One region of the Variovorax sp. PEI5 genome, then DNA from elsewhere that is predicted to be linked to it. Evidence: riboswitches for the same ligand, from Rfam matches in the RefSeq annotation. Region 1 holds a riboswitch; the other holds the start of a gene.
The links. Region 1 has a riboswitch for glycine ahead of gcvT (glycine cleavage system aminomethyltransferase GcvT). Riboswitches for the same ligand answer to the same signal wherever they lie in the genome.
Positions count from the first base shown of each region.

Region 2: it holds a riboswitch for glycine, as region 1 does, so the genes downstream of both, AC1MLT_RS14960 (D-amino acid dehydrogenase) here and gcvT (glycine cleavage system aminomethyltransferase GcvT) in region 1, are expected to answer to the same signal.

Region 1 is NZ_CM155257.1:453,040-469,008, reverse strand. It holds gene AC1MLT_RS02170 (CmpA/NrtA family ABC transporter substrate-binding protein) at 1-791, shown strand, start outside; gene ntrB (nitrate ABC transporter permease) at 803-1,705, shown strand; gene AC1MLT_RS02160 (ABC transporter ATP-binding protein) at 1,702-2,526, shown strand; gene AC1MLT_RS02155 (GAF domain-containing protein) at 2,555-3,445, shown strand; gene ybiB (DNA-binding protein YbiB) at 3,521-4,426, shown strand; gene cobA (uroporphyrinogen-III C-methyltransferase) at 4,423-5,259, shown strand; gene AC1MLT_RS02140 (BaiN/RdsA family NAD(P)/FAD-dependent oxidoreductase) at 5,381-6,607, shown strand; gene rpsU (30S ribosomal protein S21) at 6,740-6,952, shown strand; gene AC1MLT_RS02130 (GatB/YqeY domain-containing protein) at 7,110-7,556, shown strand; gene pmbA (metalloprotease PmbA) at 7,576-8,946, opposite strand; gene yjgA (ribosome biogenesis factor YjgA) at 9,016-9,690, shown strand; gene mog (molybdopterin adenylyltransferase) at 9,687-10,289, shown strand; gene AC1MLT_RS02110 (TRAP transporter substrate-binding protein) at 10,412-11,392, shown strand; gene AC1MLT_RS02105 (TRAP transporter small permease) at 11,389-11,922, shown strand; gene AC1MLT_RS02100 (TRAP transporter large permease) at 11,935-13,227, shown strand; glycine riboswitch at 13,270-13,364, shown strand; glycine riboswitch at 13,376-13,502, shown strand; gene gcvT (glycine cleavage system aminomethyltransferase GcvT) at 13,560-14,744, shown strand; gene gcvH (glycine cleavage system protein GcvH) at 14,850-15,221, shown strand; gene gcvP (aminomethyl-transferring glycine dehydrogenase) at 15,262-15,969, shown strand, end outside.
Region 2 is NZ_CM155257.1:3,258,181-3,274,149, reverse strand. It holds gene AC1MLT_RS14970 (ABC transporter ATP-binding protein/permease) at 1-776, shown strand, start outside; gene queC (7-cyano-7-deazaguanine synthase QueC) at 743-1,456, opposite strand; gene AC1MLT_RS14960 (D-amino acid dehydrogenase) at 1,598-2,905, opposite strand; glycine riboswitch at 2,973-3,105, opposite strand; gene AC1MLT_RS14955 (cyanophycin metabolism-associated DUF1854 family protein) at 3,234-3,695, opposite strand; gene AC1MLT_RS14950 (cyanophycin metabolism-associated ABC transporter) at 3,692-5,980, opposite strand; gene AC1MLT_RS14945 (cyanophycin synthetase) at 6,107-8,368, shown strand; gene cphA (cyanophycin synthetase) at 8,468-11,086, shown strand; gene AC1MLT_RS14935 (hypothetical protein) at 11,256-11,657, shown strand; gene AC1MLT_RS14930 (hypothetical protein) at 11,697-11,894, opposite strand; gene glmS (glutamine--fructose-6-phosphate transaminase (isomerizing)) at 12,017-13,918, opposite strand; gene AC1MLT_RS14920 (Lrp/AsnC family transcriptional regulator) at 14,060-14,545, shown strand; gene glmU (bifunctional UDP-N-acetylglucosamine diphosphorylase/glucosamine-1-phosphate N-acetyltransferase GlmU) at 14,534-15,969, opposite strand, start outside.

The sequences.
Region 1 (15,969 bases):
TCATGGGCGCGGAGAAGCGCGAATACATCTTCGCCCAGACCTTCCCGACCGGCACCCATGCGATGTGGCTCAACTACTGGCTGGCGGCCCACGGCATCAACCCGGTCCAGGACGCCAAGTCGATCGTGGTGCCGCCGCCGCAGATGGTGGCCAACATGCGCATCGGCAACATGGACGGCTACTGCGTGGGCGAGCCGTGGGGCCAGCGCGCCATCATGGACGGCATCGGCATCACCGCCGTGACGACGCAGGACATCTGGAAGGACCACCCCGAAAAGGTGCTCGGATGCACCGCCGAGTTCGCCAGGAAGAACCCCCACACGGCGCGCGCCGTGACCGCCGCGCTGCTGGAGGCGGGCCGATGGATCGACTCGAGCCTGCAGAACAAGAACAAGATGGCCGAGACGATCGCCGACAAGAGCTATGTCAACACCAGCGTCGACGCCATCAACCAGCGCATCCTGGGCCGCTACACCAACGGCCTGGGCAGGAACTGGGACGACCCCAACCACATGAAGTTCTATGGCGACGGCGCCGTCGGCTTTCCCTATCTGTCCGATGGCATGTGGTTCCTCACGCAGCACAAGCGCTGGGGCTTGCTCAAGGCGCATCCCGACTATCTCAAGGTCGCCACCGAGATCAACCAGATCGAGCTCTACAAGCAGGCCGCCGCCGCCTCCAGGACGCCCGTGCCCAAGGAAACGATGCGCAGCAGCAAGCTGATGGACGGCGTCGTGTGGGACGGCCGCAATCCCCAGGCCTATGCCGACGGTTTCAAGATCAAAGTCTGAAGGAGAACCCCATGGTCAGTGCCGTCTTCCATCCCCCGCTCGACGTTCCGGTGGCCGCCCCGCCAGCCGCCGCCGGTCTCCACGCGACCCCCGCCCCGGCTCCCGTCGCATCGCGCGGCCGCCGGCCGCCGGACCTGCGTCGCTTCTGGATGCGCGTGCTGCCGCCGCTCGCCGGCTTCGGCGTGCTGCTCCTGGTATGGGAGCTGATCGCCCGCGGCAGCGCCGGCAGCTTCCCCGATCCCTGGGAGACCTGGCTGCAGGCCCTGCAGGTCTTCAGCGATCCGTTCTACAGCAAGGGACCGAACGACCAGGGCGTCGGCTGGAACGTGCTGGCGTCGCTGCAGCGCGTGGCGCTGGGCTTCGGCCTGGCCGCGGTGGTGGGCATTCCGGCGGGCTTCGCCATCGGCCGCTTCGAGTTCATGTCGCGCATGTTCGGCCCGTTGATCAGTCTGCTGCGCCCGGTCTCGCCGCTCGCCTGGCTGCCGATCGGGCTGCTGGTCTTCAAGGGCGCCAACCCGGCGGCCATCTGGACCATCTTCATCTGCTCGATCTGGCCCATGGTCATCAACACCGCCGTGGGCGTGCAGCGCGTGCCCAGCGACTACATGAACGTCGCCCGCGTGCTCAACCTGAGCGAGTGGAAGATCATCACCAAGATCCTGTTCCCGGCCGTGCTGCCCTACATGCTGACCGGCGTGCGGCTGGCCGTGGGCACCGCGTGGCTGGTGATCGTCGCGGCCGAGATGCTGACCGGTGGCGTCGGCATCGGCTTCTGGGTCTGGGACGAGTGGAACAACCTCAACGTCAAGAACATCATCATCGCGATCTTCGTGATCGGCATCGTCGGCCTGATCCTGGAATTCGCGCTCGTCAGGATCGCCACCGCATTCACTTTCGAAGAGGTGAAATCATGATCGCCCCACCGGAACTCCCCACCGAACGCAGGTTCATCGACATCCAGGACGTCGAGCAGACCTTCAAGACGCCCAAGGGCAGCTTCCAGGCCCTGCGCGACATCCACCTGACGGTCGCCAAGGGCGAATTCGTCGCGCTGATCGGCCACTCGGGCTGCGGCAAGTCGACCCTGCTCAACCTCATCGCCGGCCTGACCCGGCCGACGCATGGCGTGCTGCTGTGCGCCGGCCGCGAGATCGCCGGGCCCGGTCCGGAACGCGCGGTGGTGTTCCAGAACCACTCGCTGCTGCCCTGGCTCACCTGCCACGAGAACGTCTTCCTCGGCGTCGAGCGCGTCTTCGCGGCGACCGAGAACCGCGCGCAGCTCAAGGCGCGCACCGACGCGGCGCTGGCGCTGGTCGGCCTCACGCCGGCGGCCGGCAAGCGCCCGGGCGAGATCTCCGGCGGCATGAAGCAGCGCGTGGGCATCGCCCGGGCGCTGGCCATGGAACCCAAGGTGCTGCTGATGGACGAGCCCTTCGGCGCGCTCGACGCCCTCACCCGGGCCCGGCTGCAGGACGAGTTGCTGGCGATCGTGCAGAAGACGCGCAGCACGGTGGTCATGGTCACGCACGACGTCGACGAGGCGGTGCTGCTGTCCGACAAGATCGTGATGATGACCAACGGCCCCTCGGCGACCATCGGCGAGGTGCTCAGCATCGACCTCGAGCGGCCGCGCAACCGCGTGGCGCTGGCGGAGGATCGCCACTACGTCCATTACCGCAAGGCGGTGATCGACTTCCTCTACACGCGCCAGGGGCACGTGGAGAAGGCGGCCTGAAGCCCGTCGCGCCGGAAGGACCCATGCCATGAAGACCTTCATCCGCGTCGTCGAGTACTGGATCCCCGATGCCGGGGGCACGCGACTGACGTTCGGCGGCGGCCTGTTCGGCGAGGCCGCCGTCCTCGCCGACGCCAGCGCCGGCCTGTCCTTCGCCCGCGGCGAAGGACTGCCCGGCCGGGCCTGGGCCAGCGGTCGCCCGATCGTGCTTGCGCGTCTCGAGGGCTCCTACTTCCGCCGCGTCGATGCCGCCCGCGCCGTCGGCCTGACCTGCGGCATCGCGCTGCCGATCTTCCGGGGCGCGCGCCTCGCGGCCGTGGTGGTGTTCTTCTGCGGCGACGACGAGGCGCATGCCGGCGCCATCGAGCTCTGGGGCAACGACCCGGAGGAGTCGCACGACATGACCTTGGTCGACGGCTACTACGGCACCACCGGCGACACCTTCGAATTCATCTCGCGCGCCACCGCCTTCCGCAAGGGCAACGGCCTGCCGGGCATGGCCTGGGAGCGGCACAAGCCCGTGTTCCTGCCCGATCTGGGCAAGGGTTCGGGTTTCCTGCGCGCCGATGGCGCCGTGAAGGTGGGCATCAACCGTGGCTTCGCCATCCCGTGTTCGACGCTGGACGGTTCGAACTTCGTCCTGGCCTTTCTCTCCGCGCTGGCCACGCCGATCGCCCGGCGCGTGGAGACCTGGGAGCCCGATGCCGAGGGAACGCGGCTGCAGCGCACCTTCGGCTTCTCCGAGGAGACGCGGGAGGCGGCCACGCCGACGCCGGGCAGCGTCGCATGGACGGCGACGGGCGACAGCCCGCTCGCCCAGGCCTTCGTCACCGGCGTGCCGTGCGTGGATGGCGCGACCATCGCCATCCCGGTGGCGCCGCGCGGCCGCGTGACGGCGGTGGTCGCCCTGCGGCTCTGAGGCCACGACCGACCCGACGATGCATAAGCCCGGACCGGTTCCGGCATAAGCCTTGCGGGACAATCCCGCCTACCCATGGGAATCAGTCACTACATCAAGGAAATCGGCCGGGGCGCGCGGGGCGCCAAGCCGCTCGCGCGCGAGCAGGCGGCCGATCTGTTCGGCCAGGTGCTCGACGGCAACGTCACCGACCTGGAGATCGGCGCGTTCTGCCTCGCGATGCGCATCAAGGGCGAGACGCCGCAGGAGATGGCGGGTTTCCTCGACGCCACCCACGCCCGGCTCGTGCCGGTGCCGCCGGGCGAGCGCGCGCTGGTCTCGCTGCCGAGCTACAACGGCGCGCGCAAGCTGCCGGTGCTCACGCCGCTGCTGGCCCTGCTGGTCGCGCGCGAAGGCCTGCCGGTGCTGGTGCATGGCACGGCCACCGAGGCGAGCCGCGTGCTGGCCTCGGGCGTGCTGGAGGCGCTGGGCGTGGCGCCGCTCGAGCGGATGCGGTCCATCGCGGCGGGCGAGGTCGCCTTCGCGCCGACCGAGCTCCTCAACCCGGCGCTCAAGCGGCTGCTCGACGTGCGCCGCGTGGTCGGCCTGCGCAATCCGGCCCACAGCGTGACCAAGCTGATCCGGCCGACCGCCGGACCATGCGTGGTGGTGGCGAGCTACACCCATCCCGAATACGCGCGCACCATGGGCGAGACCTTCGAGCTGGTGGGCGCGACCGCCCTGCTCTCGCGCGGGCTCGAAGGCGAGGTGGTCTCCGATCCCCGGCGCACGGCGCAGATCGACGGCTTCGTGCATGGCGAGCGCATCGAACTGCAGGCGCAGCAGCCCGGCACCGCGCCGGAGGTCGAAGGCCTGCCGACGGAGATCGACATCGCGACCACGGCCGCCTACACCCGTGCCGTGCTGGCCGGCGAGGCGCCGCTGCCGCCGGCCATCGCGCGGCAGGTCGAGTTCATCGTCGGACTGGCGGCGCGCGCATGACGAACCCCTGCCTTTCCTCCTCGGGCCGCTGCACCCTGGTGGGCGCCGGCCCGGGCGACCCGGAGCTGCTGACCCTCAAGGCCGTCAGGGCCATCGGCGCGGCGACGGTGCTGTTCGTCGACGACCTGGTCAACGAGGAGATCGTCACGGCCCACGCGCGCCCCGACGCGCGCATCGTCCACGTGGGCAAGCGAGGCGGCTGCAAGAGCACGCCCCAGGCCTTCATCGAGAAGCTCATGATCACGGCCGTGCGCGCGGGCGAGACGGTGGTGCGCCTCAAGGGTGGCGACCCGTTCATCTTCGGGCGCGGCGGCGAGGAGGTCGAGCACCTGCGCGCGGCCGGCATCGAGGTGGCGGTGGTCAACGGCATCACCGCCGGACTCGCCGCGGTCACCTCGCTGGGCGTGCCGCTGACCCACCGCGACCACGCCCAGGGCGTGGTGTTCGTCACCGGCCATGCCAAGACCGGCGCGGCCGCGCCGCAGGACCCGACCGACTGGCGCGCCCTGGCGGCCCTGGTGCGCGACGCGCGCCTGACCCTGGTGGTCTACATGGGCGTGGCCGGCGCGGCGCACATCCAGGGCGAGCTGCTGCACGGCCTGCCCGGGAGCACGCCGGTGGCGGTGATCCAGCATGCCAGCCTGCCCCACCAGCGCCACGTGGCCACCACCCTGGAGCGGCTGGCGACGGCCATCGGCGAGGCCGGACTGGGCAGCCCCTCGGTGATCGTGGTGGGCGACGTGCTGCGCGGCCTGGCCGCCGCGGCACTGCCGACGACGACCGCCGGCACGCCAGCCGCCCTGGACTCTCCAGACTCCCGGCGGCAGGGCTGATCCGCTCCCGACCCGTCCACGCGCACCGGCCACGCCGGTTGCTGGACGGTCCCTAGAATCCCGGCCTTCCGCCGCGTCTCCTCCTCCCCCCTTCCTCCCCGGCATGTCCGACTCCGCTTCCATGTCCATCGCCGCCCGCTTCGACGCCGTCGTCATCGGTGCCGGCGCGGCGGGTCTGTTCTGCGCCGCGCTGGCCGGCCAGCGCGGCCTGCGCGTGCTGCTCGTCGACCATGCCGAGCGCATCGCCGAGAAGATCCGCATCTCCGGCGGCGGCCGCTGCAACTTCACCAATCGCGACATCGACGTGCGCGCCCCGCAGCGGCACTTCGTCGGCGAGAACCCCAACTTCTGCCGCTCGGCGCTCTCGCGCTACACGCCACAGCACTTCATCGCGCTGGTCGAGCAGTACGGCATCGCCTATCACGAGAAGCACAAGGGCCAGCTGTTCTGCGACGGCTCGTCGCAGCAGATCATCGACCTGCTGCTGGCCGAATGCGCGGCCGGTGGCGTCGAGCGCTGGCAGCCCTGCAGTGTGCGTGGCGTCGCCGCCCTGCCGGCGGGCGGCTATCGCATCGACACCGCGCGCGGAGCGGTCGAGACGCCGCAACTGGTCGTCGCCACCGGTGGACTGGCGATCCCGCAGATCGGTGCCAGCGACTTCGGCTACCGCATCGCGACGCAGTTCGGCCTGCGCGTCGTCGCGCCGCGACCGGCGCTGGTTCCACTGACCTTCGCGGGCGAGGGCTGGGCGCCCTATGCGCAGCTGGCCGGCCTCGCGCTGCCGGTGCGTATCGAGGTGGGCGCGAAGAAGGACCGCATGACCTTCCTGGAAGACCTGCTGTTCACGCATCGCGGACTGTCGGGGCCGGCGGTGCTGCAGATCTCCAGCTACTGGCGCGATGGCCAGGCCCTGGCCATCGACCTCGCCCCCGACGCCGACGTGGCGGCGACGCTGGGTGCCGCCAAGTTGAATTCGCGCAAGCGCATCGCCAACGAACTGGCGACCCTGGTGCCGTCGCGCCTGGCCGACGCCTGGGTCGGCGACGATCCGGCATTGCAGCGGCCGATCAACGAGGCCGCCGACCGGGCCCTGGCCACCCTGGCCGAGCGCGTCGCCGGCTGGCGCATCACGCCCAGCGGCACCGAGGGCTACCGCAAGGCCGAGGTGACGGCCGGCGGCGTCGACACGCGCGAACTGTCGTCGCAGACGCTGGAGGCCAGGCGCCAGCCCGGGCTGCATTTCATCGGCGAGGTGACCGACGTCACCGGCTGGCTGGGCGGCTACAACTTCCAGTGGGCGTGGGCCAGCGCCTTCGCCTGCGCGCAGGCGCTGCGACCGGACGCCTGAACCTCTCCCGGGCGGGCTATAATGCCGGGCTCACTTTGGCCTCCCCTCAACGGCCGCAAAACTTCTCCAGTTGAGGAACCCCGGCTCCAGGCCTCGATCTCCTGGGACCAACTTCAATTCAACGATTCATCAATGACCACCATCCGCGTTAAAGAAAACGAGCCCTTCGACGTCGCCCTCCGCCGCTTCAAGCGCACCATCGAGAAGCTCGGCCTCCTGACCGACCTCCGCGCCCGCGAGTTCTACGAGAAGCCGACCGCCGAGCGCAAGCGCAAGAAGGCCGCCGCCGTCAAGCGCCACTACAAGCGCGTGCGCAGCATGCAGCTGCCCAAGAAGCTGTACTGAGTCCCGACCGGCCGCGCCGGTCCGCTGCCTCCGGGCAACGACGACGACGCTCCGCCCCGCTCAGACACACCGGCCGCGCCAGGGAAACCTGCCGCGGCCTTGTTTTTGCCCCGCCGTTCCACCTTTCCACGTTCCGTTCGCCTCCCAGGAAGACGCCATGAGCCTCAAGAACCAGATCACCGAAGACATGAAGACCGCCATGCGCGCCAAGGATGCCGAGCGTCTGGGCACCATCCGCCTGCTGCTCGCGGCGATGAAGCAGAAGGAGGTCGACGAGCGCATCGAGCTCGACGACGTCGCGGTCGTCGCCATCGTCGACAAGCTGGTCAAGCAGCGCAAGGACTCGGTCACGGCCTTCACGCAGGGCGGTCGCACCGATCTGGCCGACAAGGAGGCCGCCGAGATCAAGGTGCTGGAGGTCTACCTGCCGCAGCGCCTGAGCGCCGACGAGGTGGCGGTCGAGGTCCGGGCCATCGTGGCCGAGCTGGGCGCCAAGGGCCCGGGGGACATGGGCAAGGTCATGGGCGCGGTGAAGACGCGCCTGGCCGGCAAGGCCGACATGGGCCAGGTCAGCGCGGCGGTGAAGGCCGCGCTCGCCGGCTGAATCCCCGGCGGCGCCGGACTCAGCTGCCCGCGATCTTCATGCGGTTGACGAGCAGCGATCCGGTCGTCTTGGCGCCGTGGTTATAGGCATCGGCGCCGACCGCCTCGATGCCCATCAGCATGTCCTTCAGGTTGCCGGCGATCGTGATCTCCTGCACCGGATAGGCGATGCGGCCCTTCTCGACCCAGAAGCCGCTCGCGCCGCGCGAGTAGTCGCCGGTCACGTAGTTCACGCCCTGCCCCATCAGCTCGATCACGAACAGGCCGGTGCCGAGCTTGCGCAGCATCTCGTCGAGATCGTCACCGGGCTGCGTCAGGCGCGAGCTCAAGGTCAGATTGTGCGATCCGCCGGCGTTGCCGGTGGTGCGCATGCCCAGCTTGCGCGCCGAATACGTGCTCAGGAAATAGCCCTGCAGACGACCGCCGTCGACCACCTTGCGCGCCCGCGTCTCCACGCCCTCGTCGTCGAAGGGCGAGCTGCCCTTCCCGCGCAGGACGTGCGGATCCTCGGCGATGTCGATGTGCTTGGGCAGCACCCGCTTGCCGAGCGAGTCGAGCAGGAAGGTGCTCTTGCGGTAGAGCGCGCCGCCGCTGGTGGCCTGCACCAGTCCACCGAGCAGGCCCGCCGCCAGCGGCGACTCGAACAGCACCGGGCACTGCGTGGTCCTGATCTTGCGCGACTTCAGGCGCGACAGCGCCCGCTCGGCGGCATAGCGGCCGACCGCCTGCGGGCTGGCGAGCTCGTCGGCCGAGCGCATCGAGCTGTACCAGGCGTCGCGCTGCATGTCGTCGCCCAGGCCGGCGATCGGCGCCACCGAGATCGAGTGGCGCGAACTCGCGTAGCCGCCCCGGAAGCCGTGCGTGTGGGCGCTGAAGAAATGGCTCTGCTGGGCCGACACGCCCGCGCCTTCGCTGTTGGTGATGCGGCTGTCGGTCGAGAGCGCGGCGGCCTCGCATTCGAGGGCCAAGGTGGCGGCGCGCTCGCTGTCGATGTCCCAGGGGTGGAACAGGTCGAGGTCGGGCTGCTCGCGCACGATGTCGGCTTCGTCGGGCAGGCCGCTGAGCGGATCCTCGGCGGTGAAGCGCGCGATGTCGTAGGCCGCCTGGACGGTCTGCGCGATGGCGGCGTCGGAGAAGTCGGAGGTGCTGGCATTGCCGCGCCGGTTGCCGATGTAGACCGTGATGCCGAGCGACTTGTCGCGGTTGCGCTCGACGTTCTCGAGTTCCCCCTTGCGCACCGAGACGCTCAGTCCGCAGCCTTCGGAGGCCTCGGCGCCGGCGTTGGTGGCGCCGAGCTTGCGGGCATGGTCGAGGGCCGAGTCGACCAGGTTCTCGAAGAAGGAGCGGCTGTAGGCGAAGCCGGATTCGGCGCGCGAAGTGGATGTCGTCATGTGTTGGCTATGATACTTGCGCCCCCCTTTCCCTCTCTCCCGCGGTCCTTTGCGGCCAGCCATCGACCTATGTCCCGCAAACCCAAAAAAGGCTATTACGTGCGCGGCGAGTTCGTTGCCGAAGGCAGCGAACTCGACCTCGAACTCAAGCGCGAGCTCAAGGGCACCGACGAAGCCAGCAAGACCGACCTGAAGCGCGAGAGCGCCGAGCTGCAGAGGATCGGCGAGGACCTGCTGGGCCTGCGCCCCGGCCTGTTCGACAAGCTGCCACTCAGCGAGAAGTTCGTCGACGCCGTGGTGGAGGCGCGCCGCATCACCAATTTCGAGGGCAAGCGCCGCCAGATGCAGTTCATCGGCAAGCTCATGCGCGGCCTCGACGCCGCCACGCTCGACCTCGTGCGCGCCGCGCTGGAGGAGCAGCACCGCGCGCCGGCCGAGGAGACCGCCACGCTGCACGAGGCCGAGCGCTGGCGTGATCGCCTGATCGCCGACGACGAGGCCTTCGGCGGCTGGATCGAGAGCCACCCGGCCACCGACAGCCAGCAGCTGCGCGCCCTGGTGCGCCAGGCCCGCAAGGACCTGAAGGCCGGACCGGCCGGCGAGGCGCCGCGCCAGGGCAAGGCCTACCGCGAGATCTTCCAGGTCGTGCGCGCCCAGCTCGCCGGTGCCGACGCACAGGCCGATGGAGATGATGACGAGGCCGAGGACGGACGCGATCCGGCCGTGCGCGGGACCGGCGCATGAGCGCGGCGCAGAGCGCCTTCGAGCCGGTGCGCATCGGCATCGTCTCGGTCAGCGACCGGGCCTCGAGCGGGGTCTACGCCGACCAGGGCCTGCCGGCCCTGCAGGACTGGCTCACGCGCGCCCTGCGCAACCCCATCACCTTCGAACCCCGCCTGATCCCCGACGAGCAGGCCGTCATCAGCGCGACGCTGATCGAACTGGTGGAGGCCGGCTGCTCGCTGGTGCTGACCACCGGCGGCACCGGCCCGGCGCCGCGCGACGTCACGCCCGAGGCGACATTGGCCGTCGCGCATCGCGAGATGCCCGGCTTCGGCGAGCAGATGCGCCAGATCGGACTGCGTTTCGTGCCGACGGCGATCCTGTCGCGCCAGGTCGCGGTGCTGCGCGATCGCAGCCTGATCCTGAACCTGCCGGGCCAGCCCAAGGCCATCGCCGAGACGCTCGAGGGCCTGCGCGATGCCGCCGGCGCGCCGATGGTCGCGGGCATCTTCGCGGCGGTGCCCTATTGCATCGACCTGATCGGCGGCCCCTACCTGGAAACCGATCCTGCGGTCTGCGCCGCCTTCCGGCCGAAGTCGGCGCGCCGGCCGGTGGCCTGACCAATTCCGGTGGTTTTTCGTGCGCGCGTCCGTGTAACCCCCGACGCGCAAAGCACTCCGGGTACCGCATAGTCCGGCGGGGCGCCGCTTGAGCGTCCGACTCTCCCGGAGACATCGAACCCATGAAGAACGGCATCCTCGCCACCAGCCTCGCCCTGACCCTCGGCCTCGCCGGCGCTGCGGGCGCCCAGGCCCAGACCACCACCCTGAAGATCGGCTACGCCACGTCCAAGGAATCGCACTACGGCGTCGGCTCGACGGTGTTCTGCGACGAGGTCGAGAAAGGCACCCAGGGGCGCTACAAGTGCCAGCACTTCGCCAATTCGGCGCTCGGCGGCGAGCGCGAGCAGATCGAGGCGATCCAGCTGGGCACGCAGGACCTGCTCAACACCTCCACCGGCCCGGTCGGCAACTTCGTGCCCGAGGTCCGCATCGTCGACCTGCCCTTCCTCTTCCGCGACTACGACCATGCACGCAAGGTCATGGACGGCCCGATCGGCCAGGACCTGCTGACCAAGTTCCCGAGCAAGGGGATCATCGCGCTGGCCTGGACCGAGAACGGCTTCCGGCACATGACCAACAGCAAGCGCGACATCGTCAAGCCGGCCGATGCCGCCGGGCTGAAGATGCGCACCATGGAGAACAAGGTGCACATGGACGGCTATCGCACCTTCGGCATCCTGCCCACGCCGATGGCGTTCCCGGAGCTGTTCGGCGCCCTGCAGCAGGGCACGGTCGATGGCCAGGAGAACCCGATCCCGGTGATCCTGGCGTCCAAGTTCTCCCAGGTGCAGAAGCACCTCTCGCTGACCGGCCACGTCTACTCGCCGGCGCTGCTGCTGATGTCGCCCCGGACCTGGAACAAGCTCTCCGACGCCGACAAGAAGATCTTCGTCGCGGCGGCCCAGACCGCCGCCGTGGCCCAGCGCAAGAAGGTCAACGACGACGAGAACACCGGCATCGCGCAGCTGGAGTCGCAGGGCATGAAGGTCACGCGCACCGTCGACTCCACCGCCTTCCGCGAGGCGCTCAAGCCGGCCTACGTCGGCTACGCCAAGGAATTCGGCGCCGACAACATCAAGAAGATCACCGACGTCAAGTGAGCGCGACCCACGCCGCCGTGCACGCCTTCGAGCGCCACTTCCTCACCGCCAACCGCTGGGCGCTGATCCTGCTGCTGGCCGCCATGTCGGTCATCATCTTCGTCAACGTCGCGTTGCGCTACCTCACCAGCCATTCGCTCGAATGGGCCGAGGAGGTGTCGCGCCACATGATGATCTGGCTGACCTTCCTGGGCGCCGGGCCGGTGCTGCGCTATGGCGGCCACATCGCGGTGGAGAACCTGCAGGACGCGCTGCCCGCGCGTGGCGGCATGGCGCTGCGCGCCGTCGTCGCGGCCCTGCTGTTCGCCTTCTTCGGCTTCCTGGTCTGGTATGGCTGGCTGTACATGCAGCGCACCATGTTCCAGCTGACGGCGGTCACGCAGATCCCCTTCGCCTATGTCTACAGCGCCATGCTGATCGGCGGCTTGCTGCTGATCGTGCATTTCCTGTTCGTCGTGAAGAGCTACGTGCTGCGACGCGAATTCCGCTCCGACGCGCATTTCGACGCGACCGCGAGTGCCTCGCTGTGACGGGGGGTCGCCATGGACGCTAGCGTCGTCCTGATCGTCTCGGCCTGCCTGTTCCTCGCCATCGGGGTGCCGGTGGCGTTCGCGCTGGGCATGGCCACGGCCGCCACGCTGATCCTGGCGGAGAGCTATCCGCTGATCGTGCTGCTCAAGGAGACCTTCACCGGCATCGACAGCTTCCCGCTGATGGCGGTGCCGTTCTTCATCCTGGCAGCCGAGCTGATGAGCGGCGGCTCGCTGACCGAGGTGCTGCTGCGCTTCGCCGGCCAGTTCGTCGGCCACAAGCGCGGCGGCCTGGGCTACACCAACGTGGTGTCGCTGACCTTCTTCTCGGGCATCTCCGGCTCGGCGCTGGCCGACGCGGCCGGGCCCGGCTCGATGCTCATCAAGATGATGAGCAAGGCCGGCTACGACCGTTCCTACGCCGCCGCGCTGACCGCCTCGACCGCCATCGTCGGGCCGATCATCCCGCCCTCGATCATCATGATCATCTACGCGCTGCAGGACGAGACGGTCTCGGTCGGCTCGCTGTTCGTGGCCGGCATCCTGCCGGGCATCCTGATCGCGGTGGCGATGTGCGCGGTCAACTTCCACGTCTCGAAGAAGCGCAACTACCGGGGCGACGGCCGGCTGCCGCCCTTGCGCGAGATCCTGGTGACGAGCTGGAAGGCGCTGCCGGCGATCCTGCTGCCGGTGGTGATCCTCGGGGGCATGCGCGCGGGCTGGTTCACGCCGACCGAGGCCTCGGTGGTGGCGGTGTTCTACGCCCTGCTGTGCGGCAAGTTCGTCTACCGCACGCTCGAATGGAAGGCGCTGCCCAACATCCTGGAACGCTCGGCGCTGCTGTCGGCCTCGGTGCTGATCATCATCGGGCTGTCGGCCTCCTTCGCCTGGGTGCTGACCATCGAAGGCATCCCGCAGCAGATGGCGGAGTGGCTGATCTCCATGAACCTCTCGCCGTGGATGTTCCTGATCATCGTCAACGTCTTCCTGCTGCTGTTCGGCATCTTCATCGAGCCGCTGCCGGGGGTGATGGTGCTGGCGCCGATCCTGGCGCCGGTGGCGATCAAGCTGGGCGTGGATCCGGTGCACTTCGCCATGATCGTGATCTTCAACCTCACGCTGGGCATGATCACACCGCCGGTGGGCGGACTGCTGTTCGTCACCTGCAACGTGTCGAAGGTGCCGATGTCGCAGCTCGTGCGCGAACTCGTGCCCTTCCTGTGGGCGCACGGGGTGGTGCTGGTGCTGCTGACCTTCGTGCCGGCGCTCAGCACCTGGCTGCCGCGCGCGCTCGGTTTCAAGTAGCGACACTCCCGCGTCCGGCGGGCGCGGGATCCTCCACTACACTCGTCCGGGTCAGGAGAGCGTCTTCCCCCCGGGAAGGCCGCCGAAGGCGCAGGATCAGTTCCGAACGCTCAGGTACCCAGGACTGACGAGGCGCCCGTCGACCGGGCGTTTCCTTGCTGGAGAGAGACCGGTACGCGCCGCAGGGCGACGAAGCCGGTCCACCGAAGGAGCAACCCCCGAGCCGGTGTCCGGGCGGGGCGAATCTCTCAGGTAGAGCGGACAGCAGGGGTGGCCCACGGCTTGCGAGCCGTGGAATTCGATCCGCCCCTCGTGTGCACCGGAGAGCACCCATGACCGCCACTGCCCCCGCCCCCGCCCCCGCTTCCATCGAGCCGCAGCCGTTGCGGACCACGCCGCTGCACGACCTGCACGTCGCCCTCGGCGCCCGCATGGTGCCCTTCGCCGGCTACTCGATGCCGGTGCAGTACCCGGCCGGCCTGGTCGCCGAGCACCGCCACACCCGGGCCGCCGCCGGCCTGTTCGACATCTCCCACATGGGCCAGCTGCGCCTCGTCGGACCCGATGCCGCCGCCGCCTTCGAGACCCTGATGCCGGTCGACGTGATCGGCCTGGCGCCCGGCCGGCAGCGCTATGGCCTGCTGCTCGACGACGATGGCGGCATCCTCGATGACCTGATGTTCTTCAACGAAGGCGGCGGCTCGCTCTTCGTCATCGTCAACGGCGCCTGCAAGGCGGCCGACCTGGCCCATCTCCAGGCACGCATCGGCGCGCGCTGCGAGGTCCAGCCCCTGCCCGACCACGCCCTGCTCGCGCTGCAGGGCCCGCAGGCGGCGGTCGTGCTGGAGCGGCTGTCGCCGGGCAGCGGGCGCTTCGTCTTCATGACCGGCGGCGCGGTGCGCATCGGCGCGGGCGACGCCGCCATCGGCGCCTTCGTCACGCGCAGCGGCTACACCGGCGAGGACGGCTTCGAGATCTCGGTGCGCGCGGCCGATGCCGAGCCGCTGGCCCGCCTGCTGCTGGCGCAGCCCGAGGTGCTGCCGATCGGCCTGGGCGCGCGCAATTCGCTGCGCCTGGAGGCCGGCCTGTGCCTGCACGGCCACGACATCGACCGCACCACGACGCCCGTCGAGGCCGCGCTCGGCTGGGCCATGCAGAAGGTGCGGCGCACCGGCGGCGAGCGCGCCGGTGGCTTTCCCGGCGCCGAGCGGGTGCTGGCGCAGCTCGACGCGGCCGCCGCCGGTGCCGCGTCCGGACGCCGGCGCGTCGGCCTGGTCGCGCTCGAGCGCATCCCGGTGCGCGACGGCACGCCGCTCGAATCGGTCGATGGCCAGCCGGTCGGCCAGGTCACCAGCGGCCTGCTGGCACCCACCGTCGACCGGCCGATCGCGATGGGCTACGTGCCCGTGGCGCTGGCCGCGCCGGGCACCCGCCTGCAGGCGCGCGTGCGCGGCAAGGCGGTGCCGATGGAGGTGGTGGCCCTGCCCTTCGTGCCGGCGCGCTATTTCCGCGGCTGATCCGTCGCCTCCACCGACGCCGGGCCCGACGCGCATCCCCTTTCCTTTCCTTTTCCTTTTCCTTTTCCTTTTCCATTCCACCTTCCCTTTCCCAGGAGCCTTCCCATGACCGTCAAGTTCACCAAAGACCACGAGTGGGTCGAGACCACCGGCGCCGATGCTGCCACCGTCGGCATCACGGTCCATGCCCAGGACGCGCTCGGCGACGTGGTGTTCGTCGACCTGCCCGAGGTCGGCAAGACCTATGCGCAGGGCGAGGTCGCCGGCGTCGTCGAGTCGGTCAAGGCCGCCGCCGATGTCTTCATGCCCGTCTCGGGCGAGATCATCGAGGTCAACGAGGCGCTGCGCGCCGATCCCGGACTGGCCAACAGCGATCCGCTGGGCACCGGCTGGTTCTTCAAGGTCAGGCTGTCCGATGCCGCGCAGGTCGAGGCCCTGCTCGACGCCGACGCCTACGACGCCTTCGCCGCCGAATGAGGCCCTCGGCGCCGACCCCGCAGCCCTCCACGTGACCGCCATGCCATCCAACGACTTCCTCCTGCCGGCCGATCTCGACACCGCCGGCGAATTCATCCCCCGGCACATCGGCATCGCGCCGGCCGACGAGGCGCGCATGCTGCCGGTCATCGGCTCGGCCACGCGCGCCGAACTCATCGACGGCATCGTGCCGGCGGCGATCCGCCGCACGCGGCCGATGGACCTGCCCCCGGCGGCGAGCGAGGCCGAGGCGCTGGCCGAGCTCAGGGCCATGGCGGCGCAGAACACGGTCGCGCGCAACTTCATCGGGCAGGGCTACTACGGCACCCACACGCCGGGCGTGATCCTGCGCAACATCCTGGAGAACCCGGCCTGGTACACGGCCTACACGCCCTACCAGGCCGAGATCTCGCAGGGCCGCATGGAGGCCCTGCTCAACTTCCAGACCATGGTGTGCGACCTCACGGGCATGGCGATCGCCAATGCCTCGATGCTCGACGAGGCCACCGCCGCGGCCGAGGCCATGACCCTGGCGCGCCGCAGCGTGAAGGCCAAGAGCGCCGTCTTCCTGGTCGCCGGCGACTGCCATCCGCAGACCATCGAGGTGCTGCGCACACGCGCCGCGCCCCTGGGCATCGAGCTCAAGGTCAGCACCGCCGCGCAGTCGCTGCCGCAGCTGATGGAGGCGGGCGATTTCTTCGGCGCGCTGGCGCAGTACCCGGCCACCACCGGCCAGGTGCACGACCTG
Region 2 (15,969 bases), 760 kb from region 1:
CGGGCTTCGAAGCCGCCATGCGCGCCCATGCCGGACGCGCTCCCGCCCTCGCCGCCCTCGCGGCCGGGGACGCCGACGGACCGCGCGCCAGCGGCCTCGATGTCTCGCTGCCCGACGGCACCGCGCTGCTGCGGGACGTGGCGCTGGCCGTCCACCCGGGCGACCGCATCGTGCTGCAGGGTCCGTCGGGCAGCGGCAAGTCCACGCTGCTGCGCACCCTGGCCGGCATCTGGCCGCATGCCGCCGGCTCGGTGGCGTTGCCGGCCGATGCGATGTTCATCCCCCAGCGGCCCTATGTGCCGGACGGGTTGCTGCGCGACGCGCTGGCCTATCCGCGGCCGGCCGCCGACTACACCGACGCGCAATTGCGCCAGGCCCTCGACGACGCCCTGCTGCCGGCCCTGCGCACCCGGCTGGACGACAGCGATGCCTGGAGCCGGCGCCTGTCGGGTGGGGAGCAGCAGCGCCTGGCGATGGCGCGCGTGCTGCTGCGCCGGCCGCGCTGGCTGTTCGCCGACGAGGCCACCAGCGCGCTCGATGCGGCGGCCGAGGACACGCTCTACCGGCGCCTCGACGCCAATGCGCGGTCGACCGAGGGCGCCATCGTGTCGATCGCGCATCGCGCCTCGGTCGGCGCCTTCCACGACCAGCGCTGGACCCTGGTGCCGTCCACCGATGGCACGCCGGATGCGCCCGATGGGCCAGGTACGCCGGGCATGACGGGCACGCCGGATGCGCCGCGCTATCGCCTGGAGCCGTCCCGGGCGCCCACGTAGCGGGCCCAGCCGGTGGCGCGCAGTTCGCACGCCGGACAGCTGCCGCAGCCATAGCCCCAGGCGTGGCGATGCGTGCGGTCGCCCAGGTAGCAGGTGTGGGTCTCCTCGACGATCAGCTCGACCAGCGCATCGCCGCCCAGGCGATGCGCCATCGACCAGGTCTGCGCCTTGTCGATCCACATCAGCGGCGTCTCGATCACCAGCCGGCGCTCCAGGCCCAGCGACAGCGCGACCTGCATCGCCTTCATGGTGTCGTCGCGGCAGTCGGGATAGCCCGAATAGTCGGTCTCGCAGACGCCGGTGACCAGCACCTGCAGGCCGCGCCGATAGGCCAGCGCCCCCGCCAGCGCCAGGAACAGCAGGTTGCGGCCGGGCACGAAACTGTTGGGCAGGCCATCGGCCTGCATCGAGAAGGCGACCTCCTCGGTCAGCGAGGAGCCGCCGAGCTGCGACAGCGCGTCGACCGTGAGCAGATGGTCCTCGCCCAGGCGCGGAGCCCAGTCCGGGAAGCGTTCGCGCAGGCGTTCGCGCACGACGGTGCGCGCGTCGAGCTCGACGCGGTGGCGCTGGCCATAGTCGAAGCCGAGCGTCTCGACGCGTTCGTACTTGGACAGTGCCTCGGCCAGACAGGTCGTCGAGTCCTGGCCGCCGGAGAAGAGGACGAGGGCGGTGGTGTGCATGAGGATGGGGGCCGCTCGAAGACGGCCGGAACGAGGGATGGAGATCGGGATGGCGAAGGCGCGCGGCACTCGCGGCTCGCGCGGCCGGACCGGCGATTTTCGCCCGCCCGCGTCCGGCCCGCCACGCCCTCCCGCGACCCGTCAGTGGGCCGCCGCCGCGCCCAGCCGGGCGCGGGTCTCGCCACGGCCCTGCGGCTGGCCGCAGAACGCGAAGTCGACCTCCGGCCGGCGCCCGGAGATCAGGTCGGCCAGGGCCCGACCCGAGCCGCAGCCGTGGGTCCAGCCGAGCGTGCCGTGGCCGGTGTTCAGGTAGAGCCCGGCCACCCTGCTCGGCCCGATGTAGGGCACGTTGCCCGGCGTCGCCGGACGCAGGCCGGCCCAGTAGGTGGCCAGCTCCGGGCGGCTCATGCCCGGGAACACGTCGAGCGCGCGCCGCACGATGGCCTCGCAGCGCACCGGATTGAGCGCGAGGTCGTAGCCGTTGAGCTCGGCCGTGCCGGCGATGCGCAGGCGGTCGCCGAACCGCGAGTAGACGAGCTTGTACTCGTCGTCGGTCAGGCTCACCGTGGGAGCGCGGCTGGCGTCGAGCACCGGCAGCGTGGCGGAATAGCCCTTGGCCGGATAGATGTCGAGCGACACGCCGGCGCCCCGCGCGAGTCCGGCGCTGAAGCTGCCCAGGGCCAGCACATAGGCATCGGCGGCCAGCACCTCGTAGCCACCGGTCTCGCTCGCGATCTCCACGCCGGTCATGGCGCCGCCCTCGGTGCGCAGGCGCTGCACGCGCACGCCGTAGCGGAAGCTCACGCCGCGCTCGGCGGCCTTCTGCGCGAGACCGGTGGTGAACTTGTGGACGTCGCCCGATTCGTCGGCGCTGGTGTAGGTGGCGCCGGCCAGGCGGGGCCGGATTGCCGCCATCGCGGGGTCCAGGCGCACCACCTCGTCGGCGTCGATGACCTGGCGTTCGCAGCCGAGTTCGCGCATGACGCGCGCCGGCTCCAGGGCCAGGTCGAACTCCTCCGGGCTGGTGTAGAAGTGCAGGATGCCCTTGCTCAGATGGTCGTAGGCGATGCCGGTCTCGCGGCGCAGCTGCTGCAGGCTCTCGCGGCTGTAGGTGCCCAGGTTGAGCAGCTGGATCATGTTGCGCGTCGAGCGCCGGGCGCCGCACTCGGCCAGGAACTTGAGGCCCCAGCGCCATTGCGCCGGATCGGCGCGCAGGCGGAACAGCAGCGGCGCGTCCTCGCGCCCGAGCCATTTCAGCAGCTTGAACGGGGCCGAGGGATTGGCCCAGGGTTCGGCGTGGCTGACGGAGATCTGTCCGCCGTTGCCGAAGCTGGTCTCGCGCGCGGCGCCGGCGTTGCGCTCCAGCACGGTGACTTCATGGCCGGCCTGGCTCAGGTACCAGGCGGTGGCGGTACCGATCACGCCGGCACCCATCACGATCACTTTCATCATCGACTCCAATGCAAAAACAGGACGAAAAGAAACGAGGAAGGGCCGACGACCTGTTGGCTAGGTCGTCGGCCCCACTGTCCTTTTGCCTGAGAGATTCGCCGGCATCGCCACGTGTGGGGCGATGCCGGGTTGCACCTTCGGCGGCTGCTGGCGCCTCGCTCTCGCGGGATGCTGCGGCACTCTCCAGTTTGATGATGTGTCCAGTACGGGACCTGAGCGTTTCGGGGTTGCGCCTTCGGTAGGGCGGCCCGGGGCCGCCGCTTCTCCTGGAGCGCCGATTATGCCGAGCGGCGTCGGATCGTCCAACCCCGCATCGCCACCGGGGTCAGAGGAAGCGCTCGAGCAGCTTGCGCGAGGCGCGGTCGAGCGCCTTCGGATCGGGCACCCGGAACTGCAGGCCCTGGGCGCTGGCGATCAGCAACGCGCCGCCTTCGAGCCGACGGATGTCCTCCTCGGCCTTGAGCACGAAGCGCGTGTCGCCCCGGTCGGTGCTCACGGTCCAGGTGCTGGGCACGCCGAAGCTGGAGACGGCGTGCAGCCGCGTCAGCGTCGGCGCGAAATCGCGCGCGGCGAGATCGGCCTCGAGCAGTTCGCGCAGGGCCGGCGGCAGCCGGTCGATGCGGTCGATCCAGGCCCGCTCCCGGCCATCGGCGCCGACCAGCGACAGGCCGGTCTCGGGCCCGGTGAGGGGAAAGGCGCGCACCGGCACGATGCCTTCGTGGCGCACGCCCTCGGCGTCGATGAGGATGATGCGACCGAAGGGGTCGCGTTCGAGTCGGAAGTTCATACATCTCCGGAGGGGTGCGCCGCATGCGTGCCGAGGGCCACCGCCACGGCCACGCGCTCCTCGGTCGCGCGGTCGGTGCGCTTCTCGCTCTCGGCCTGGCGCAGCTGGGCCTGGTAGAGCCGCCAGTAGGCGCCCTTCTGCTCCATCAGCATGTCGTGCGGACCGACCTCCACGATCTGGCCGCGGTCCATCACCACCAGCCGGTCGGCCTTGCGCAGGGTCGAGAGGCGGTGCGCGATGGCGATGGTGGTGCGGCCCTGCACCAGGTTGTCGAGCGCCTTCTGGATCTCCTTCTCGGTCTCGGTGTCGACCGCCGAGGTGGCCTCGTCGAGGATCAGGATGCGCGGGTCGATGAGCAGCGCGCGGGCGATGCTGATGCGCTGGCGCTCGCCGCCCGACAGGCCCTGGCCGCGCTCGCCGACGAGCGAGTCGTAGCCATGCGGCAGGCGCAGGATGAAGTCGTGCGCGTGGGCCGCGCGCGCCGCCGCGACGATCTCCTCGCGCGTGGCCTCGGGCCGGCCATAGGCGATGTTCTGGGCGATGGTGCCGAAGAACAGGAACGGCTCCTGCAGCACCAGCCCGACGTGGCGCCGGTAGTCGGCGACGGCGAAGCGCCGGATGTCGGTGCCGTCGACCAGCAGCGCGCCGTCGGTGACGTCGTAGAAGCGGCAGATCAGGTTGACCAGGGTGCTCTTGCCCGAGCCGCTGTGGCCGACCAGGCCGATCATCTCGCCCGGCTCGATGGTCAGGTCGAGGTTGCGGATCACCGAGCGCGAGCCGTAGCGAAAGCCCATGCCCTTCATCTGGATGCGTCCCTGCACCTTCTGCAGCGGCACCGGATGGGCGGGCTCGGGCACGTTGCTCACGTGGTCGAGGATGTCGAAGATGCGCTTGGCGCCAGCGGCCGCCTTCTGCGTCACCGAGACGATGCGGCTCATCGAATCCAGCCGCGTGTAGAAGCGGCCGATGTAGGCGATGAAGGCGGTGAGCACGCCCACCGTGATGCGACCGCGCGCCACCTGCCAGATGCCGAAGGCCCAGACCACCAGCAGGCCGATCTCGGTCAGCAGCGAGACGCTCGGCGTGAACAGCGACCACATGCGGTTGAGCCGGTCGTTGACCTGCAGGTTGTAGCGGTTGGCCTCGCGGAAGCGGTCGGCCTCGCGCTTCTCCTGGGCGAAGGCCTTGACCACGCGGATGCCGGGGATGGTGTCGGCCAGCACGTTGGTGACCTCGCTCCAGACGCGGTCGATCTTCTCGAAACCGGTGCGCAGGCGATCGCGCACGAAGTGGATCATCCAGGCGATGAAGGGCAGCGGCACCAGCGTGACGACCGCCAGCAGCGGGTTGATCGACACCAGGATGGCGGCGGTCATGACGATCATCAGCACGTCGGTCAGGAAATCGAGCGCGTGCAGCGACAGGAAGACGTTGATGCGGTCGGTCTCCGAGCCGATGCGCGCCATCAGGTCGCCGGTGCGCTTGCCGCCGAAGTAGTCGAGCGGCAGCGTCAGCAGGTGCTCGTAGGTGGTGGTGCGCAGGTCGGCGCCGATACGCTCGGACACCAGCGCCAGCAGGTAGGTGCGGGCCCAGCCCAGGGCCCATCCGGCCAGCGCCGCCGCCAGCAGCGCCGACAGGAACAGCGCCACCTTCTCGAAGGCGATCTGCTGCCCGTTCTGGAACGGGATCAGGATGTCGTCCATCAGCGGGATCGTCAGGTAGGGCGGCACCAGCGTCGCGGCGGTCGAGGCCAGCGTCAGCAGGAAGCCGCCGATGAGCTGCTTGCGGTAGGGCCTGGCGAAGCGCCCGAGCCGCAGGAGCACCCAGGTCGAGGGCGGCGTGGCAGGCTGGCGCGAGGCCGGCAGCGTGTCCTCGTCGTCCGTCGCGCCCGACCCCGTCGCGCTCGCGCCGATGCCCGCGACCTGGCGCTCGAACAGCTTGAGCAGGGCCAGCGCCTCGGCCTGTTGCGCCAGCGTGTAGCGCCAGCGCCCGAGCCGGCCCCGGGCATCGACGAGGTCGAAGGTGCCGATGCCCGCGTGGTCCGTGAGCTGCAGCGCCAGGCCCTCGCGCGCGAGCTCCCAGTCGCGCCAGGTGCCGTCGGATTCGCGCGCCAACAGGCGATGGTCAGTGAGCGCCAACAGTCCATTGCTGAAATGCAGTCGGGCATCGAGGTCAACCGTCAGACGCGCCAGAACGTTTTCAACCATCGTGAGCTGGGCCTCCAGCCCATCTGGCGCCATTTCTGCCACGCCCTCCCGGGACTCGACTGGATCGTGATGTTGCATTGTGTTTCTGTCTCTGTGCCCCGGAAAAATCGCCCCTCGGCCTGCGCCGGGCTTCGATTCTGAGCCATTCCCATGGTCGCCATCGAATCCGCCCGCGTGCCCGGCCCCAGCACCTCGAACGTTTGCATGACCCGTTTCGACGACATCCGCCTGACCCGCATCCGTTACCTGCGCGGCCCCAATCTCTGGACCTACCGGCCGGTGCTCGAAGTCTGGGTCGATCTCGGCCGGCTCGAGGATTTCCCCTCCAATCTCATCGACGGCCTGACCGGGCGCCTGACGACCCTGCTGCCGGCGCTCGTCGAGCATCACTGCGGCGTCGGCGAGCGCGGCGGCTTCATCCAGCGGCTCAACGAAGGGACCTGGGCCGGCCACGTGCTCGAACACGTGGTCATCGAGCTGCTCAACCTCGCGGGCATGCCCACCGGCTTCGGGCAGACCCGCAGCACCGCGCGCCACGGCGTCTACCGGATGGTGTTCCGCGCCCGTGACGAGCAGGTCGCCCGCGTGGCCCTGGCCGAGGGCCATCGCCTGTTGATGGCGGCGATCAACGACACCCCCTTCACGGCGGCCGACGTGCAGTCCGCGGTCGACGCGGTGCGCGGCAAGATGGAGGACTGCTACCTCGGCCCGAGCACGGCGGCCATCGTCGCCGCCGCCACCGACCGCGGCATCCCGCACATGCGCCTGAACGACGGCAATCTGGTGCAGCTGGGCTATGGCGCCATGCAGCAGCGCATCTGGACGGCCGAGACCGATCACACCAGCGCCATCGGCGAATCGATCGCCAGCGACAAGGAACTCACCAAGTCCCTGCTGCAGAGCTGCGGCGTGCCGGTGCCCGAGGGCCGTGTGGTGGCGGATGCCGAGGAGGCCTGGGAAGCCGCCGAGGACATCGGCGTGCCGGTCGTGGTCAAGCCGTCGGATGCCAATCATGGGCGCGGCGTGTCGCTCGAACTCCATACCCGGGAGGAGGTGATGGCCGCCTATGCCGTGGCCGAGCCCGAGGGCAGCGACGTGATGGTCGAGCGATTCGTGCGCGGCCACGAGCACCGCCTGCTGGTGGTCGGCGGCCAGGTGGTGGCGGCGGCGCGCGGCGCCTTTGTCACCATCACGGGCGATGGCGCGTCGAGCGTCCGCGAGCTCATCGACAGCCAGCTCAACAGCGATCCCCGGCGCGGCGCCCTGGAGGAATATCCGCTCGACTTCATCGACCTCGCCACCGACGCCAAGCTGCAGCTCGAACTCCAGCGCCAGGCGCTCGATGGCGACGGCGTGCCGGCCGCCGGCCGCGTGGTCACCATCCAGCGCAACGGCAACCTGGGCGCCGACTGCACCGACCTGGTCCACCCCGACGTCGCGCACGCCGCGGTCCTGGCCGCGCGCATCGTCGGCCTGGACGTCGCCGGCATCGACCTGGTGGCCGAGGACATCGGCCGTCCGCTCGCGGCCCAGCGCGGTGCCATCGTCGAGGTCAATGCCGGCCCCGGCCTGCTGATGCACCTGAAGCCGGCCGTGGGCTCGCCGCGCCCGGTCGGCCGCGCGATCTGCGACCACCTGTTCCCCGAGACCGGCGACGACACGCTGGCCGGCCGCATCCCCGTCGTCGGCGTGGCCGGCTCGCGCGACACCGCCGTCCTGGCGCGCCTGGTGGCCTGGCTGATCGGCCTGAGCGGCCATCACACCGGCCTCGCCTGCCGCGACGGCCTGTTCCTGGATCGCCGTCGCGTCGATGCGCGCGACAGCGCCCACTGGGACGCCGGCCATCGCCTGCTGGTCAACCGCGCCGTGCAGGCCGTGGTGATCGAGAACGGCGCGCGCACCATCCTGCGCGATGGCCTGGCCTACGACCGCTGCCAGGTCGGCATCGTCAACGACCTCGAAGGCTTCGGCGGCCTGGACGAGTTCGACATCACCGAGAGCGACCAGCTCGTGCGCGTGCTGCGCACCCAGGTCGACGTGGTGCTGCCCGGCGGCACCGCGGTGCTCAACGCCACCGACCCGCGCGTCGCCGCCCTGGCGCCGCTGTGCGACGGCGACGTCATCCTCTACAGCGAGGACGATCGCGCCACCGCCCTGGCCGCGCATCGCGAGGCCGGTGGCCGCGCGGTCCTGATCCGCCAGGACCGGGTGGTGCTGTCCTCCGGTGGCGGCGAGTCGTTCCTCCCGGGCCTCGGCCGGCTGACCGTCTGGCGCGCGACGCACGTCGGCGTGACGCTGGAGAGCCTGCTCGCCGCGGTGGCGGCCGTCTGGGCCCTGGGCATCCCGCTCAATCTGATCGGCGCCGGCGCGGAGGCCTTCGAGTCCGACCTGCAGGCGGCCCTGGCCTCGCTGCAGCTGTCCCAGACCCTGCCGCCATCAGACGCACCCATGCGCCAGGTGGCCTGAAGTCGGCACCCCGGTGCCGGTCGGCCCGTCCCCGGCGGCGCCTTCGCGTCCGCTCATCCGCTCCCTCCCATCCCCTCATCCAACACCAACGACCACGCCATGGAAGTCACCCGCATCCGTGCCCTTCGCGGCCCCAATCTCTGGAGCCGTCACACCTCCATCGAGGCGGTCGTCGCCTGCCGTGGCGACGAGAACATGGTCGGCCGTCTGCCGGGTTTCGAGAAACGCCTGCGCGCGCTCTTCCCGACCATCGGTGAACTGCACCCGACGGTCCTGGGCCAGCCGCTCGCGCTCGCCCACGTGCTGGAGAACGCCGCGCTGGCGCTGCAGTCGCAGTCGGGCAGCGCGGTGATGTTCGGCAACACCACGCGCACGCTCGAGGAGGGCGTCTATCAGGTCGTGGTGCAGTACGGCGAGGAAGCCGTGGGCCGGCGCGCGATGGCGCTGGCCGCCGAACTGATCGTGGCCGCGCTGCGGGAGGACGGACACTTCGACACCCGTTGCGCGCTCGCCGAGCTGCGCGACCTGGACGAATCCGAGCGCCTGGGCCCGAGCACCGGCTCGATCGTCGATGCCGCCACGGCGCGCGGCATCCCGCATCGCCGGCTCACGCGCGGCAGCCTGGTCCAGTTCGGCTGGGGGGTGCGCCAGCGCCGCATCCAGGCGGCCGAGGTCGACAGCACCAGTGGCGTCGCCGAGGCCATCGCGCAGGACAAGGAGCTCACCAAGCAGCTGCTCGATGCCGCCGGGGTCCCGGTGCCGCGTGGCCGTCCCGTGGCCGACGCCGCCGATGGCTGGGCCGCCGCCCAGGAGATCGGCCTGCCGGTGGTCGTCAAGCCGCAGGACGGCAACCAGGGCAAGGGCGTCACCGTCAACATCGTGACGCGCGAGCAGCTCGACGCCGCCCACGCCGCGGCGGCGATCCATGGCGAGGTCATGGTGGAGAAATTCCTGCCCGGGTTCGACTACCGACTGCTGGTGGTGGGCGACCGGCTGGTGGCCGCCGCCCGCCGCGATCCGCCGCAGGTGATCGGCGACGGCAGCTCCACCGTGCGCCAGCTGGTCGACACCGTCAACCTCGATCCGCGACGCGGCGAGGGCCATGCCACCTCGCTGACCAAGATCAGGCTCGACGACATCGCCATCGGCCGCCTGGAGGACCAGGGCCTGACGCCGGAGAGCGTGCCCGCGCTGGGCCAGCGGGTCGTGCTGCGCAACAACGCCAACCTGTCCACCGGCGGCACCGCCACCGACGTCACCGACACCGTGCATCCGGAGATCGCCGCGCGCGCGGTCGATGCCGCGCAGATGGTCGGCCTGGACATCTGCGGCGTCGACATGGTGTGCGAGAACGTCCTGCGTCCGCTGGAGGAGCAGCACGGCGGCGTGGTCGAGGTCAATGCCGCGCCCGGCCTGCGCATGCACATCTCGCCCTCGTTCGGCCGTGGCCGCGCGGTCGGCGAGGCGGTGATGGACACGTTGTTCGCGCCGGGCGACGACGGCCGCATCCCGGTGGTGGCGGTGACCGGCACCAATGGCAAGACCACCACCGCGCGCCTGATCAACCACCTGCTGGCCGCCGGCGGCCTGGTGACCGGCATGACCAACACCGATGGCGTGTGGGTCGATGGCCGGCAGACCGACAGCGGCGATTGCAGCGGCCCCAAGAGCGCCCGCAACGTCCTGCTCCATCCCGACGTCGAGGCCGCGGTGTTCGAGGTCGCGCGCGGTGGCGTCCTGCGCGAGGGCCTGGGCTTCGACCGCTGCGAGGTCGCCGTCGTGACCAACATCGGCAGCGGCGACCACCTGGGACTGAACTACATCACCACCGTCGAGGACCTGGCGGTGCTCAAGCGGGTGGTCGTGCGCAATGTCGCCGAGCGCGGCTTCGCGGTGCTCAACGCCGCCGACCCGAACGTCGCGGCGATGGCGCCCTCGTGCCCCGGCGCCGTCATCTTCTTCACCGCCGACCGCCAGCATCCGGTCATGGCCACGCATCGCGCGCAGGGCAAGCGCACCGTGTACGTCGACCGCGACACCCTGGTGGCGGCCGAGGGCTCGTGGCGCGAGCGCATCGCATTGCGCGACGTGCCCATCACCCGCAACGGCACCCTGCCCTTCCAGGTCGAGAACGTGATGGCCGCGACAGCGGCGGCCTGGGCGCTGGGACTCGACTGGGATCTCATCCGCAGCGGCCTGGCCAGTTTCAAGAACGATGCCGCCGGCGTGCCGGGACGCTTCAACCTGATGAGCTATCGCGGCGCCACCGTGATCGCCGACTATGGCCACAACACCGATGCCATGAAGGCCCTGGTGGCGGCGGTCGACACCCTGCCGGCGAAGCACCGCTCGGTGGTCATCAGCGGCGCCGGCGACCGGCGCGACTGCGACATCCGCGACCAGACCGCCATCCTCGGCGAGGCCTTCGACGACGTCATCCTCTATCAGGACGCGGCGCAGCGCGGCCGTGCCGATGGCGAGGTGATGGCATTGCTGCGCCAGGGCCTCCAGGGCGCCGGACGCACGCGACACGTCGACGAGATCCGCGGCGAGTTCGTGGCCATCGACCGGGCCCTGGAACGCCTGCGTCCCGGCGACCTGTCGCTGATCCTGGTGGACCAGGTGGAGGAAGCACTGGCGCACCTGGCCCAGCGCATCGCGCAGGCCGACGTGGCTCCGGCCACCCTGGCTGGCAGCACCGCGGGATCGATCGCCTGATGCCGGGCGGCGCCGGCCTGTCGGAAGAGAGCCCTCACATCGTGCGGGACGCCGCCTACGGAAACTGGCGATGTCCCGATCGGTGGCTCGGGTCCTGGTCTCATGCCCGGTGCCCGAATCGACCACCAGAGTGCTTTGACTCCTTCACCACCTCTCAGGATCGACGACCATGAAAACCGCATTCCGTTCCCTCGGCCTCGCCTGCGTCGCCACGGGCGCCCTGCTGGGTGCATCCTTCTCCTGGGCCCAGGACGCGGCGTCCAAGGCTCATTCGCATGCGCAGGGTGGTCAGCAGCACATGACCTGCGATGGCAAGCAGCAGGACCGCGCGGCATGCCTGCGCGAGGCCGGCGCCGCGCGTCAGGAAGCGCAGCGCGGCGGCTTGAGCAATCCCGGTCCGGGTACCGAGGCCAGCAACGCCCTGGCACGCTGCCAGCTCCAGCCGATGGCCGATCGTGCGGATTGCGAAGCGCGCATCAAGGGAACGGGCCAGACGTCCGCGCAGGGCAGCGTCATGGGCGGCGGCATGATCCGCGAGACCGTCACGCCCGTCCCGGCACCGAGCCGCTGATCGCTGATCCAGCGGCCTGCCGCCGGGCCGGGGAAGACCTCAGATCCGGGAGTCGATCACCGCATGGGCGATGGCCACGACGGCGGTCGTCATGGCGCGTGCCCGCGGTGCCCACATCTCGGCGATGAACTCAGACGAATCGCCATGCGACGGGGGCACGCTCCCCGCGCGACCGCCCGTGGCGATGAAGTCGAGCATGTCCGCGTAGTCGTCGCTGTCCAGGTGGAGTGTTTGCATTCATCAATCGTAGTGCTCGAACGCGCTCATCCAACCACCCGGGAAGGAGTCAAACAGACGGACGGTCGCAATTGTTCACGGATTGTCAATTGAATGTCAACCGCACCCATTTCAGCCTCTCGTCACTCGACGGTGACACTCTTGGCCAGGTTGCGGGGCTTGTCGACATCGGTGCCACGCGCGCAGGCCGTGTGGTAGGCCAGCAGCTGCAAGGGCACGACATGCAGGAGCGGTGACAAGGCCCCATAGTGCCCCGGCATGCGGATCACGTGGAGGCCTTCGCCGTTGCCGATGTGTGTGTCGCTGTCGGCCAGGACGTAGAGCACCCCGCCCCGCGCCCTCACCTCCTGCAGGTTGCTCTTGAGCTTTTCGAGCAGCGTGTCGTTGGGCGCCACGGCCACCACCGGCATCTCGCTCGTCACCAGGGCCAGCGGCCCGTGCTTGAGTTCGCCGGCGGCATAGGCCTCGGCGTGGATGTAGGTGACCTCCTTGAGCTTGAGCGCGCCTTCCAGCGCGATCGGGTAATGCAGTCCGCGCCCCAGGAACAGCGCGTTCTCCTTACGGGCGAAATCCTCCGACCAGCCGATGATCTGCGGCTCCAGCGCCAGCACTGCCTGCAGGGCGACTGGCAGATGACGCATCTGCTTGAGATAGGAGGCTTCCTGCGCTTCGTCGAGCCGGCCCCTGGCCTGCGCCAGGGCCAGTGTCAGCAGGAACAGACCGGCGAGCTGGGTGGTGAAGGCCTTGGTCGAGGCGACGCCGATCTCCACGCCGGCGCGCGTGATGTAGGCCAGCTTGCACTCTCGCACCATGGCGCTGGTGGCGACGTTGCAGATCGTCAGGGTCTGCTCCATGCCCAGACTGCGGGCGTGCCGGAGCGCGGCCAGGGTGTCGGCCGTCTCGCCCGATTGCGAGATGGTCACGACCAGCGTGCGCGCATCGGGCACCGAATCGCGATAGCGGTATTCGCTCGCGATCTCGACCTGGGTCGGCATCCCGGCGATGCTCTCGAGCCAGTACTTGGCGGTGCAACCGCTGTAGTAGCTGGTGCCGCAGGCCAGGATCAGAACCCGGTCGATCTCCTTGAAGACGCGATGCGCGCTGGCGCCGGTCGCACCATCCTGACCGATGCCGTCGAACAGCTCCGGCACGATGCCCTCGACGCCCTCGAGCGTGTCGGCGATGGCGCGCGGCTGCTCGAAGATCTCCTTCTGCATGTAGTGGCGGTAGGGCCCCAGCTCGGCCGCGCCGCTGTGCGCCCGCACCGTGCGCACCGGCCGCCGCTCGGCATCGAGCAGCTTGTGCGTGCGATCGGCGATCCAGTACTTGCCCGGCTGGAGGTCGACGACGTCGCCCTCCTCGAGATAGACGATCTGGTCGGTCACGCCCGCCAGCGCCATCGCGTCGCTGGCGAGGAAGTTCTCGGTGCCATCGGCACCCACGCCCAGGATCAGCGGCGAACCGGCGCGGGCGCCGATCACGCGGTGCGGCTCGTCGCGGCAGATCACCGCGATGGCATAGGCGCCGCGCAGCTGCAGGACGGCGGTCTTGACGGCTTCGAACAGGTCGCCGTCATACAGGCTGTCCACCAGATGGGCGATGACCTCGGTGTCGGTCTGGCTCGAGAACACATAGCCACGGGCCTCGAGCGTGGCGCGCAGGGCCTCGTGGTTCTCGATGATGCCGTTGTGCACCAGGCCCACGCGGGCCTCGCGGATCGCGCCGGCCTCGTCGCTGTTGGCGGCGCCCGGGCCCAGGCTGAAATGCGGGTGAGCGTTGTGCACGACGGGAGCGCCATGCGTGGCCCAACGCGTGTGGGCGATGCCGGTCAGTCCCTCGACGTGGTCGTCACGCACCTGCGTCACGAGATCGGCGACGCGCGACGTCGTGCGCGTGCGGGTCAGTCCGCCGGCATGCACGGCGACGCCGCAGGAATCGTAGCCCCGGTATTCGAGCCGCTGCAGGCCCTGCACGAGAACCGGGACGATGTTGCGATGGGAAGCCGCGCCGACGATGCCGCACATGGAAGACCTGCCTTGGAAGAACTTTGAGGTCGATGATCCTAGAACGGAGCCCACGACGATTGATTTCCGATTGATCGTCTTTATGAAATATTATTCCTTCAATGACTCGAAATGAAATCCTATTTCAATAGAGGATCATCAATGGAATATCCTTCATTGGACGACATCGATCTGCGATTGCTCGACCAGTTGCAGCGCGATGCGTCCCGAACCAATCAGCAATTGGCGCTCGACCTGCACATCTCGGCGCCCACCTGCCTGCGCCGGGTGCAGCGCCTGCGGGCGGCCGGCCTGATCGAACGCGAGGTGGCCCTGCTGGCGCCCGAGCGTCTGGCACAGGTCCTCGGCCATGGGCTGCAGGCCGTGATCGAGGTCTCCCTCGATCGCCAGGACGCGGCCGCCCTCGATGCCTTCGAGGCCCGCACGATCGCGGACGATGCCGTGCAGCAATGCTGGCGCGTCTCCCCAGGACCGGATTTCGTGCTGGTGGTGGCCGTGCGCGACATGCCCGGCTACCAGGCGCTGGCGCAGCGCCTGTTCACCAGCGATGCCAACGTGCGCAACGTCAAGGCGTTCTTCGGCCTCAAGCGGGCCAAGTTCCAGCCTCGCCTGCCGCTACCGATCTGAGGCCGGGTCGACCGGGCGCTTGGTGGGCCGGCGCCAGTTGGCGAAGCTCACCTGGCGCGCGCGCGAGACCGTCAGGCTGCCGGGCTCGGTGCTCTTGTTGACCGTCGAGCCGCCCCCCACCGTGCCACCGGCGCCGATCTCCACCGGGGCGACCAGCACGCAGTTGCTGCCGATGTGGACGTCGTCGCCGATGACGGTGCGATGCTTGTTGGCGCCGTCGTAGTTGGCCGTGATGCTGCCCGCTCCATAGTTGACCCGCTCGCCGACCGTGGCGTCGCCGAGATAGGCCAGATGGTTGGCCTTGGCGCCCGCCGCCAGCGTCGAATTCTTGACCTCGACGAAATTGCCGATGTGGACCTCGGCGCCCAGCCGGGCGCCCGGACGCAGCCGGGCGAACGGACCGATGCGCGCGTCGCCGCCGACCGTGACGCCGGCACTCTCGCCATCGATGTGCGTGAAGGGATGGATGACCGCGCCGGCCTCGATCCGGGCATTGGCGATGATGCAGTTCGCGCCCACGCGCACGCCCTCGCCCAGCGACACCAGGCCCTCGAAGACGCAGTTGACGTCGATCTCGACGTCGCCTTCGCACTGCAGCGTGCCGCGCAGGTCGAAACGGGCCGGATCGGCCAGGCGCACGCCCCGCGCCATCAGATCCTCGGCCTGGCGCAGCTGCAGGGCCCGTTCGAGCGCCGCCAGCTGCGACGGACTGTTGACGCCGGCGACCTGCGCCGCGTCGTCGATGCGATGCGCCACCACCGGCACGCCATCGGCCGTGGCGAAGCCGACCACATCCGTCAGGTAGTACTCGCCCTGGGCATTGAGGTTGTCCAGCCGGGACAGCCAGCCACGCAGCAGCTGGGCCGGCGCGGCCATCACGCCGCTGTAGACCTCGCGGATGGCACGCTGGGCCTCGTTCGCGTCCTTGTGCTCGACGATCGCCAGCACCCGGCCTTCGGCGCCATCGGCGCCAGCAGGGGCGCGCACCACGCGGCCATAGCCGGAAGGGTCGTCGAACGCGATCGTCAGCAGCGCCAGGCGCTCGCCACCACTGGCGTCGACCAGCGCGCGCAGGGCCGCTTCGCCGATCAGCGGCACATCGCCGGACAGCACCAGCACGGTGCCGTCGTCGGGCAGCAGCGGCATCGCTTGCTGCACGGCGTGGCCGGTGCCCAGCTGGGGCATCTGGCGCGCGAAACGGATGTCCCCGCCCTGCGGCAGCGCCGACAGCGCGGCCTCGACCTCGTCGGCGCCATGACCGGTGACGACGACCACGTGGCGCCCGCCGATGCGCGCGGCGGTGTCCATCACGCGCGCCACCAGGGACCGGCCACCCAGCCGGTGCAGCACCTTGGGCAGCCGGCTCTTCATGCGCGTGCCCTTGCCGGCGGCCATGACGATGGCATCGACCGGACGGTCGATCG